One region of the Ralstonia sp. PBBBR1 genome, then DNA from elsewhere that is predicted to be linked to it. Evidence: predicted binding sites of a transcription regulator. Region 1 holds the regulator's gene; the other holds the start of a gene.
What was found. Region 1 encodes NrdR, which represses ribonucleotide reductase genes. Its sites were predicted from a motif close to CACNANATNTNGTG; they were not measured.
Positions count from the first base shown of each region.

Region 1 (5,686 bases):
CTGCACACCTTCGTTTCGCAATCGTCCGACGAGCAAGCTGGGCGACATCATTCACTCATCGCCGAACTATGTCGGCGCGCCTGCGTTCAACTATCCAGACAACATGGAGAGCGCCCCTTACTCCGCATTCGTATCGACTTGGCGCAATCGAACGCCGATGATCTACGTCGGAGCCAATGACGGCATGCTGCACGGCATCAATGCGTCTACGGGGAAAGAGTCGATGGCCTATGTTCCGGCGGCCATCTACAGCAACCTCAGTATGCTGACCGCTCCGACATACACACACCAGTACTTCGCGGACGGCTCCGTCACGGTGGGGGACACCTTCTATAAGAGCGGGTGGCATACGTTGCTGTCAGGCGCGCTGGCCGGTGGAGGACAGGGCATTTTCGCGCTCGACGTCACCGATCCGTCGAAGTTCACCGAGTCGACTGCGAGCCAGGTCGCGCGCTGGGAATTCACCGACGCGAATGACGCAGACATGGGCTATAGCTTTGGCCAACCGTTGATCGTCAAAACAAACAACGGAAGGTGGTCCGTTATTGTGGCCAATGGTTACAACAGCACGCAGTCTGATGGTGCGGCGAGCACGACCGGCCACGCAGTGCTGTTTGTGTTGGATGCAGAAACCGGAGCGGTCACTGCAAAGATCGATACGAACGCTGGCACTACTGCTGCGCCAAATGGCCTGTCAGGACCTGTCGCCGTTGATACCAACGGGGATGGCATTGCCGACGTTGTTTATGCCGGCGATCTGGCGGGCAACATGTGGAAGTTCGACCTGTCGAGCAGCACGGTCAGCAATTGGGGGGTTGCATTTGGTACCTCCGGCAGTCCGCAGCCGTTGTTCAGTACGGGGGGGCAGCCGATTACGGTACGCCCGGACGTGACTCGAAATTTGCAAGGTAACTACCTCCTGGTCTTCGGCACGGGGCAGTACTTCACAACGACCGATACAGCGTCGACGGCTGGACAGACCTTCTACGGCATCATCGACAAGGGCGCCACGATCAGCGGCCTGTCTAATCTTCAGCAGCAATCGGTGTTGGGCACAACAACGGGTCCTGACGGCAACACGTATCGCATCACGACACACGCCGTAGGAGCGCCAACCTTGGACGCGCTTCGGTCCGGCGACAATGCAATTGCACTTGGGTCCTACAACAGCTCGAAGCTCGGTTGGTACATCAACTTGCCGACTACCGGAGAGCGTGCTGTGACAGATGCGACCATTCGTTCGGGTCGTGTGATTTTTAACACTGTCATCCCGTCCACCGCCCAATGCAGCGCCGGGGGTACCGGCTGGGTGATGGAGCTGGATGTCTTTACGGGCAACCGTTTGGATAGTCCGACCTTCGATACCAATGGCGACGGAGTCATCAACAACTCGGATCTACTCCAATATGGCGGTTCGCCCGCCAATACGAGTGGTCGACAAGTCGGCTCAATTCCCGCTGCTCCGGGCTTTTTGCAGCCCATCCAAGCACCGGGCGCCTCGCCATTTGAAAACAAATACGTCAATACTTCGGCGGGTGCCATTCAAGTGATTGGTGAAACGGCAGGTAAGGGTTCCCGTGGCCGTGTTGCATGGCGGCAATTGAACTGAGGGGGCAGGTATGAAGAAGCTATGTGTGATTGCCACCTTTGTGCTGGCAGGCAATGCAGCATATGGTGCGCTGGCGGTGGGAGGTGGCGAGCCTGGTGGCGTGACGCCCAGCCCGGCGTCGAGTCGGGCGCGGCCCCATGCGAGTGAAGCACCTCGCATGATACGTGGCGTGGTCACCGCGCTCAATCTGGATAAAGGTGAGATCGACGTGCAGGGTAACCGCCTTCAGGTCGGTCGTGCGGTGCGCGTATTTGGCCCTGCTGGGGATGAGGGCCGCCTCTCGTCGTTGCGTCTGGGGCAAGAGATTCGTTTCCTGCTGGATCCAAAGGACGCCTCTGAACGGACGATTTCAGTTATCTACTTCCAATGAACACAGGACTCTCTCGCTCTCGGCGTTTGCCCCGCGGCTTCACATTGGTTGAGCTGATGATCACGGTCGCTATTGTGGGCATCCTCGCCGTCGTGGCGTATCCGTCGCTCAACGGCTACATACAAAAGTCCAGGCGCGCGGATGCCAAAACGGCATTGCTCGCGGTGGCTCAGAAAATGGAGCAATACCGCTCATTGGGCAACACCTACGCTGGCGCGACATTGGGCGCCAGCGGCGTTTACGCCAATACCAAGTCAGACAACGGCTACTACGCTCTGAGCTTCTCTGTCGTGCCTACGCAGACGGTCTATACGATTCAAGCCGTTCCGCAGGCCGGTCAGGCAACGGATGCATGCGGTACCTTCAGCTACGATCAGGCGGGGAATAAAATGGTATCTGGGGGCACGCTTACGGCATCGAGCTGCTGGTAGTCGTCGGCTGGAGCGCAGCGGCGATAGAAGCCGTTCGCGTGCGTGCTATTTCCGCACATTCGTCGCCGCAACCTCGTCCAGCACGTCCCGAAACTCAGCCAGATCCTCAAAACTCCGGTACACCGACGCAAAGCGGATGTACCCGATCTTGTCCAGCCGCTTGAGTTCGCGCATCACCAGTTCGCCCACGCGGTCGCTGCCGATTTCCTTCTCGCCGTGGCTGAGGAGTTTTTCTTCGATGCGGGCGATGGCCTCGTCGATGGCTTCGGCGGAAACGGGGCGCTTGCGCAGCGCCAGGCGCATGGAATCCTTGACCTTGTTGCGGTCGTAGTCGACGCGGCTGCCGTTCTTTTTGACGACGGCCGGGAAGAACAGCTCGATGCGTTCGTAGGTGGTGAAGCGGCGGTCGCAGGATTCGCAGCGACGGCGGCGGCGCACGGTGTCGCCTTCTTCCGACATGCGGGTATCAATCACCTGGGTGGCCGCGTGGCCGCAAAAGGGGCATTTCATGCCGGTGGTCTCCTCGGCAACCTCAAAGAACGCACTGCGCTAAAAGAACAACGCCGCGATGGCCCCTCATTCAATTCGGGGCGCATCGCGGCAGGGTACTACGTGGCCGGAAGATCCGGCCATCGGCGGATGCCTCAGCCGTAGACCGGGAACTGCTTGGTCAGCTCAGCCACCTTGGCGCGCACGGCGGCGATGTTGGCCTCGTCGTGCGGGTTGTCCAGTACATCGGCGATCAGGTGGGCGACCTTCACGGCCTCGGCTTCCTTGAAGCCACGCGTGGTCATGGCTGGCGAACCCAGGCGCACGCCCGACGTCACGAACGGCTTTTCCGGGTCATTCGGAATAGCGTTCTTGTTGACGGTGATGTGTGCATCACCCAGTACCTTTTCGGCTTCCTTGCCGGTGATCTTCTTGGCGCGCAGGTCGACCAGCATCACGTGGCTTTCGGTGCGGCCGGAGACGATACGCAGGCCGCGGGCCATCAGCGTTTCGGCCATGGCTGCAGCGTTCTTCACCACCTGTTGCTGGTAAGCCTTGAACTCGGGCGACAGTGCTTCCTTGAACGCCACCGCCTTGCCGGCAATCACGTGCATCAGCGGGCCGCCCTGGATGCCCGGGAAGATCGCCGAGTTAATGGCCTTCTCGTGTTCGGCCTTCATCAGGATCACGCCGCCGCGCGGGCCGCGCAGGCTCTTGTGCGTGGTGGTCGTCACAAAGTCAGCGTGCGGCACCGGGTTCGGGTACACACCGGCGGCGATCAGGCCGGCGTAGTGGGCCATGTCCACCATGAAGTACGCACCAATCGACTTGGCGATCTTGCCGATGCGCTCGAAATCGATGCGCAGCGCAAATGCCGATGCGCCGGCGATGATCAGCTTCGGCTTCTTCTCTTGTGCCAGGGCTTCGAGCGCATCGTAATCGATGTCTTCCTGAGCGTTCAGGCCGTAGCTGACCACGTTGAACCACTTGCCGCTCATGTTGAGCGCCATGCCGTGCGTCAGGTGGCCGCCTTCGGCCAGGCTCATGCCCATGATCGTGTCGCCCGGCTTGAGCACGGCGAAGAACACGCCCTGGTTGGCCTGCGAGCCAGAGTTCGGCTGCACGTTGGCAGCTTCGGCCCCAAAGAGCTGCTTCACGCGATCGATGGCGAGCTGTTCCACCACGTCCACGTATTCGCAACCGCCGTAGTAACGCTTGCCGGGGTAGCCCTCTGCGTACTTGTTGGTCAGTTGCGAGCCTTGCGCGGCCATCACGGCCGGGGAGGTGTAGTTCTCAGAGGCAATCAGCTCGATGTGGTCTTCCTGACGCTGATTTTCCTTCTGGATGGCGGCAAAGATTTCGGGATCGATCTGGTCGATCGTATAGCGGCTGCGTTCGAACATGGCGAGTGTCTGGTCTGAAACGAAACGGAAATGGCAGAGATCGGGCGAGGCGTGGGGAAACATGCGCGCGGCTTGAACGACTGCGCTCGGCGTTAGCCGATTGCAGAGGTGTCCGAGTCACCCTGTGCTTCCCATTCGCTGCCCAGGCGAGCGGCAGGCGCCGTTGTGCATGACGCCAGAAACCTTGCGCTTCCTCGTGGTCGCTGCCCACATGTCGAAGCCGCTGAAGCGGCTTCAGGATTCGCCAGTCGCGCAAGGTGGAATGGTTGTTCGCGAGTGTACGACAGCCCCATGGCCGCCGCAAGAAGCGGGCGTGCAGACACGCACATTGCGGTGCAATAAGGCACAAGGCTTCAGGTAAACTCTGATCTTTCGCTATTTCAGGTCCGGAGACACTTTCATGATCGTATTCGTGACCGGCGCAACCGCCGGGTTCGGCGCGGCCATCGCGCGGCGTTTCGTACAAGAAGGCCATCGTGTGATCGCGGCAGGGCGCCGCCAGGACCGTCTTGATGCGCTCAAGGCCGAGTTGGGCGACGCGGTGCTGCCGTTCGTGCTGGATGTGCTGGACGTCGATGCCGTTGCTGCGTTGCCGGGCACCCTGCCCGAGGGCTGGCGCGAAGTCGACGTGCTCGTCAACAACGCCGGTCTGGCTCTCGGCCTTGAACCTGCCCAGCGCGCTGACCTGACCGATTGGGACCGCATGATCGGCACCAACTGCTCCGGGCTGGTTCATATGACGCGTGCGTTACTTCCGGCCATGGTCGAGCGCAATCGCGGACACATCATCAATATCGGCTCGATTGCGGGGACGTACCCATACCCGGGCGGCAACGTGTACGGCGCCACCAAGGCGTTCGTCCGCCAGTTCTCGTTGAACTTGCGCGCGGACTTGACTGGTACCCGCGTCCGCGTATCGAACGTTGAGCCAGGTCTTTGCTCCGGCACCGAGTTTTCCAACGTCCGTTTCAAGGGGGACGATGCCCGCGTAGAGAAGGTCTACGAAGGCACGGAAGCGCTGACGGCAGACGATATTGCCGAGGCGGTCTACTGGATGGCGGCGCTTCCCGCGCACTTCAATGTCAACGCGATGGAGCTGATGCCCGTTTGCCAGTCATTCTCGGCCACCAGCGTGACGCGAGGCATGGCCTGAATTCGAGCGCAAGCCCTCGGCCAGTCGGTGGATGTCTGGCCGTCACTTGCGTCTTGGTAAAATTACTCGATGGCTTCTTTTGACTGGAACCTGCGCGTGTATTGGGAAGATACCGACGCAGGCGGCGTGGTGTTTTACGCCAACTATTTGAAATTTTTTGAGCGCGCCCGCACCGAGTGGCTGCGCGCGCTTGGGGTCGACCAGCAGGCTCTGGCCGACACGACCGGGGCC
Region 1 is NZ_NKIL01000006.1:206,177-211,862, forward strand. It holds gene CFE42_RS12105 (PilC/PilY family type IV pilus protein) at 1-1,609, shown strand, start outside; gene CFE42_RS12110 (hypothetical protein) at 1,620-1,979, shown strand; gene CFE42_RS12115 (type IV pilin protein) at 1,976-2,410, shown strand; gene nrdR (transcriptional regulator NrdR) at 2,456-2,920, opposite strand; gene glyA (serine hydroxymethyltransferase) at 3,055-4,302, opposite strand; ZMP/ZTP riboswitch at 4,436-4,564, opposite strand; gene ydfG (bifunctional NADP-dependent 3-hydroxy acid dehydrogenase/3-hydroxypropionate dehydrogenase YdfG) at 4,703-5,455, shown strand; gene ybgC (tol-pal system-associated acyl-CoA thioesterase) at 5,525-5,686, shown strand, end outside.

Region 2 (5,686 bases), on a different contig from region 1:
ATGAGCCTGGAAGACATGGTCAACGAAGGTGTGCGCCGCGCGTACAACGACGTCGACAACAAGCTGCGCGCAAGCGTGCTGGCTGATCCCGCTGGCAAACGCACCAACACGAAGGACAACACCCCGGCTGTGATCAACATGTCGATCGTGCCGGGCGACACGGTGGACGTGATCGTCGCGGCCAAGGGCGGCGGCTCCGAAGCCAAGTCGAAGTTCGTGATGCTGAATCCGTCGGATTCGATCGTCGACTGGGTGCTCAAGACCGTGCCGACCATGGGCGCCGGCTGGTGCCCGCCGGGCATGCTGGGCATCGGCATTGGCGGCACGGCTGAAAAGGCCATGCTGCTGGCCAAGGAAGCCCTGATGGAGCCGATCGACATTCAAGACCTGATCGCCCGCGGCCCCAGCAACCGCGCAGAAGAACTGCGCATCGAGCTGTATGAGAAGGTCAACGCGCTGGGCATTGGCGCGCAAGGCCTGGGCGGCCTGGCCACCGTGCTCGACGTGAAGATCCTGGACTACCCGACGCACGCAGCCAACCTGCCGGTTGCCATGATCCCGAACTGCGCCGCCACGCGCCACGCGCACTTCACCCTGGACGGCAGCGGCGTTGCCAAGCTGGAAGCGCCGGACCTGTCGCAATGGCCGAAGGTCGAGTGGGCACCGAACACGGAAACGTCGAAGCGCGTCGACCTGAATACGCTCACGCCGGAAGAAGTTGCCTCGTGGAAGCCCGGCCAGACGCTGCTGCTGAACGGCAAGATGCTGACGGGTCGCGACGCCGCACACAAGCGCATCGCCGACATGCTCGCCAAGGGCGAAAAGCTGCCGATCGACTTCACCAACCGCGTGATCTATTACGTCGGCCCGGTCGACCCGGTGCGCGATGAGGTTGTCGGCCCGGCAGGCCCGACCACGGCCACGCGCATGGACAAGTTCACCGAGACGATGCTCGCCCAGACGGGTCTGATCGCCATGGTGGGCAAGGCCGAGCGCGGCCCGGTCGCCATCGAGTCCATCAAGAAGCACAAGTCGGCTTACTTGATGGCCGTGGGCGGCGCGGCGTACCTGGTGTCGAAGGCCATCCGCGGCTCGAAGGTGCTGGCGTTCGAAGACCTTGGCATGGAAGCCATCTATGAGTTTGACGTGAAGGACATGCCTGTCACCGTGGCCGTGGACAGCTCGGGCACGTCGGTCCACAAGACCGGCCCGGCGGAATGGCAAGCGAAGATCGGCAAGATTCCGGTCGCAGCGGGCTGATCCGTTCATTCACATTCAATATGACGACACGCGCGCAGGCACCGGTCGGGGTCTTTGATTCCGGCCTCGGAGGGCTCTCCGTCCTGCGCGCGATTCGCGCCGAACTGCCGGCCGAATCGCTTCTCTACCTGGCGGATTCCCGCCATGCCCCGTACGGGGAAAAATCTCCCGAGTACATTGCCGATCGCACGCTGCGTGTGTGCGAATGGCTGGTCGACCAGGGCTGCAAGGCACTGGTGATCGCGTGCAACACCGCCACGGCGCAGGCCGTGCACGTGCTGCGCGAAAAGCTCGCGGTGCCGGTGATTGGCGTCGAGCCGGGCTTAAAGCCGGCAGTTGCGACGTCGAAGAGCCGTGTGGTCGGCGTGCTCGCGACCGAAAGCACGCTGCGCAGCGAGAAATTTGCGCGCCTGCTGGCGGGTGCCTCTGGCGATTGCAAGGTGCTGAGCCAGCCCGGCTACGGCCTCGTCCCTCTGATCGAACGCGGCGATACCCACTCGCCTGCGGTGCTGGAACTGCTGCGCGCCTATCTGCAACCGATGCTCGATGCGAATGCCGACACGCTGGTGCTCGGCTGCACGCACTACCCATTCCTGGAAGATGCCATCCGCGAGATCGCGGGCGACCGGCTGACATTGATCGACACCGGACACGCCGTCTCGCGCCATCTGGGCCGCACGCTCGCGGCAGCGGGATTGCAGGCATCGGGCCAAGCCGCAACGCCATGCTTCATGAGCACCGGCGATGTGCTTCCGCTGCAAGCCATGGTGGCTGCGCTGCTCGGAGAGGCGCCAATGGCCCAGCGGGTCGACATTGGCGACGCGCCCCTGAGCCCCGTCGCGGTGTCGCTCGCTTCCCAGCCCGAATAACGCCGCCCGAATAGGACAACGCCGCCCTGAAAGGCGGCGCATTGTCATCTTGGCTGAATGTCAGCCGACCGTCGGTTGCACTGCCGGTTCGGCAACGTCCGCCGCCGCTTCGTCTTCTGCCGGCTCGTACTTTGCCACCACGGCCGTGGCCAGGCTGTTGCCGATCACGTTGGTTGCCGTGCGGCCCATGTCGAAGAACTGGTCGATCCCGATGATCAGCAGCAGACCGGCTTCGGGCAGATGGAACATCGGCAGCGTGGCCGCCACCACCACCAGCGATGCACGCGCCACGCCGGCCATCCCCTTGCTCGTGAGCATCAGCACCAGCAGCAGCGTGACCTGTTGCGTGAAGCTCATCTCGATGTTGTAGGCCTGCGCGATAAACAGCACCGCAAACGCCTGGTACATCATCGAGCCATCCAGGTTGAACGAGTAGCCCAGCGGCAGGACGAAGCTGGAGATGCGCTTGGGCACGCCAAACCGGTCCAGCGCCTCGATCGTCTTCGGGTAAGCGGATTCGCTGCTTGCGGTGGCGAACGCCAGCAGCGTCGGCTCGCGAATCAGCCCAAGCAGACGGCCCAGCGAGCGGCCCAGCAACACATAGCCCACCAGGAACAGGATCGCCCACAGCAGTGCCAGGCCCAGGTAGAACTCGCCGATCAGCTTGCCGTAGGTCCACAGCACGCCCACGCCTTCCACCGTGATCGCAGCGGCCATGGCGGCAAATACGCCCAGCGGTGCAAAGCGCATCACGTAGTCGGTAATGCGGAACATCAGCTTGGTCAGCTCTTCCAGGCCACGGCCGATCACACTGTCCATCGGGTTCTTCATCGTCGACAGCGCGGCGCCGAAGAACAGCGAGAACACCAGGATCTGCAGGATCTCGTTGGTGGCCATGGCCTCCACGATGCTGCGCGGGAACACGTGCGTGATGAAGGCCTTGAGTGTGAAGTCGCCGGTCTTCAAGCCCGACGTGGCGGAAACATCCGGCAGCGCCAGGTTCATGTGCATGCCGGGCTGGAAGAAGTTGACCAGCAGCATGCCCAGCGCCAGCGACGTGGCCGACGCGCACACAAACCAGATCATCGCGCGCAGGCCCACGCGGCCCACCGAACGGCCGCCACTCATGCTTGCCAGGCCCGTCACCAGGGTCGAGAACACCAGCGGCGCAATGATCATCTTGATCATGCGCAGGAAGATGTCGGTGATGATGCTGAAGTACGAAGCGATGTCCTTGGCCGCCGCAGCGTCCTTGGCGTATTCGTGGCAACCCCAGCCGACGGCAATGCCCAGCAGCATTGCCAGCCCAATGTGGGAGGTCAGACGTTTGGTGTTCAAGACTTTCTCCAAGGAATACCGTGGCCGGAAGGCGGCGCGCGACAGACGCGGATCTCATGGGGCCAAGGGCTGGCCCAAGTTCATCACGCTTTGTAAAAAGCGACGATATTAGAGAAGCGCGTGGCGATCGTTATGTCGATGTTGCATAGCACCATGCAATTTCTGCATACATCGATATGGCGCCGTTGACACCCTGCTGCGACTCCGCATGAGCACTGGAATTGGGCAGTGCGAAGCGGATTATTGAGCGACACGCAATGCCGTCGAGGCATACCAACAAGCGCTGTTTCGAGCACATGAAAAGCGACGCCTGTACCACGTATGCCGCTGATACCATCATGGGCTTATGTCACCACCGGAGCCCTGCAATGAAAATGGCGCCCTTCGCCTTCGGCACAACCGACTGGTCTGCCGTTGAACCTACCGAACATGCCGGCGAAACCGGCATGGCGATCTGGCGCACGCGCTACTTTGGCGACGAGTCGGACCGCATCCGCGTACGCATGGTGGAGTACACGCCTGGCTACCTGGCCGACCATTGGTGCAAGAAGGGCCACATCCTGTTCTGCCTTGACGGCGAACTGGAAACCACACTGGAAGACGGCCGCACGTTCACGCTCACGCCCGGTATGAGCTATCAGGTGGGCGACGATGCCGAAGCCCATCAGTCGACCACCAAAAAAGGCGCTCGACTATTCATCGTTGACTGACCGGGACACCCGGCTTGTGCATCGGCCCCGGCCCCGGTTGACCGGGGTCAAGCGATTCAAAGATCCAGGTCTTTAAGGCTCACAGACCACAATATGTAGTGCTAGTCTGACTCCATACCACTATATGGAGTACCTCATGACGGGCACGCAGGTCACTTGGCAAGTCACCAAGCGCGACGGTTCATTGGCGCCGTTCGATGCGCAGAAGATCCGACAGGCCATCGCCGCAGCCGGCCAGGCCACCGGCGAATTCGACACCATCGAGGCGCAGCACCTGACCTCAGGCGTGGTTGCACATCTTGCGCCGCTCCCCTGCCCAGGTATCGAAATCATCCAGAACTGCGTGGAAGAGGTGCTGGTGGACGCCGGCTATTGGCGCACCGCGCGCGCCTACATCGTCTACCGCGAACAGCACGCCCGGCTGCGTTCGCTCAAGCACACGCTGGTCGATGTCGAAAGCACGATGGAGGAGTACCTCGAGCAGCGCGACTGGCGCGTCAACGCCAACGCCAATCAGGGCTATAGCCTGGGCGGCCTGATCCTGAACGTGGCGGGCAAGGTCACGGCCAACTACTGGCTTTCGCACGTCTACAGCCCCGAAGCGGGCACGGCGCACCGCGAGGGCGACCTCCACATCCACGATCTCGACATGCTCTCGGGCTACTGCGCAGGCTGGTCGTTGCGGCAGTTGCTGACGGAGGGATTCAACGGCGTGCCGGGCAAGGTGGAGGCAACGCCGCCGCGGCATATGTCCGCAGCCATCGGGCAGATCGTCAACTTTCTGGGCACGCTGCAGAACGAGTGGGCCGGCGCGCAGGCGTTCAGTTCGTTCGATACCTACATGGCGCCGTTCATCCGCCGCGACGCGATGTCGTATGCCGCGGTCAAGCAGTCCATGCAGGAACTGATCTACAACCTGAACGTACCCAGCCGCTGGGGCACGCAAACGCCGTTCACCAACCTCACGTTCGACTGGACTTGCCCGGCCGACCTGCGCGAACAGGTTCCTTACATCGGCGGCGAAGAGATGCCCTTCACCTACGGCGATCTCCAGCCCGAGATGGACATGATCAACCGCGCGTATATCGAGGTCATGATGGCCGGCGATGCGAAAGACCGCGCGTTCACGTTCCCGATACCGACCTACAACATCACGTCGGACTTCGATTGGGAGCACCCAAACACAACGTTGCTGTTCGAGATGACGGCGCGCTACGGGCTGCCCTACTTCCAGAACTTCCTCAACTCCGATCTGGAGCCGCACATGGTGCGCTCGATGTGCTGCCGCCTGCAGCTTGACCTGCGCGAACTGCTCAAGCGCGGCAACGGGTTGTTTGGCTCGGCTGAGCAGACCGGGTCCATCGGCGTCGTGACCGTCAACTGCGCGCGACTGGGGTATCTCTACGCGGGCGATGAGGCAGCGCTGCTGGCGCGGCTGGACACGCTGCTCGCCCTCGGCCGCGATGTGCTGGAGGTCAAGCGCAAGTTCGTGCAGCGGCTGATCGATCA
Region 2 is NZ_NKIL01000013.1:37,582-43,267, reverse strand. It holds gene CFE42_RS20530 (fumarate hydratase) at 1-1,260, shown strand, start outside; gene murI (glutamate racemase) at 1,281-2,129, shown strand; gene CFE42_RS20520 (dicarboxylate/amino acid:cation symporter) at 2,190-3,467, opposite strand; gene CFE42_RS20515 (DHCW motif cupin fold protein) at 3,836-4,177, shown strand; gene CFE42_RS20510 (ribonucleoside triphosphate reductase) at 4,314-5,686, shown strand, end outside.
Region 2: CFE42_RS20510 (ribonucleoside triphosphate reductase) is a predicted target of NrdR. The motif match lies at 4,265-4,278, and genes of this name have one in related genera.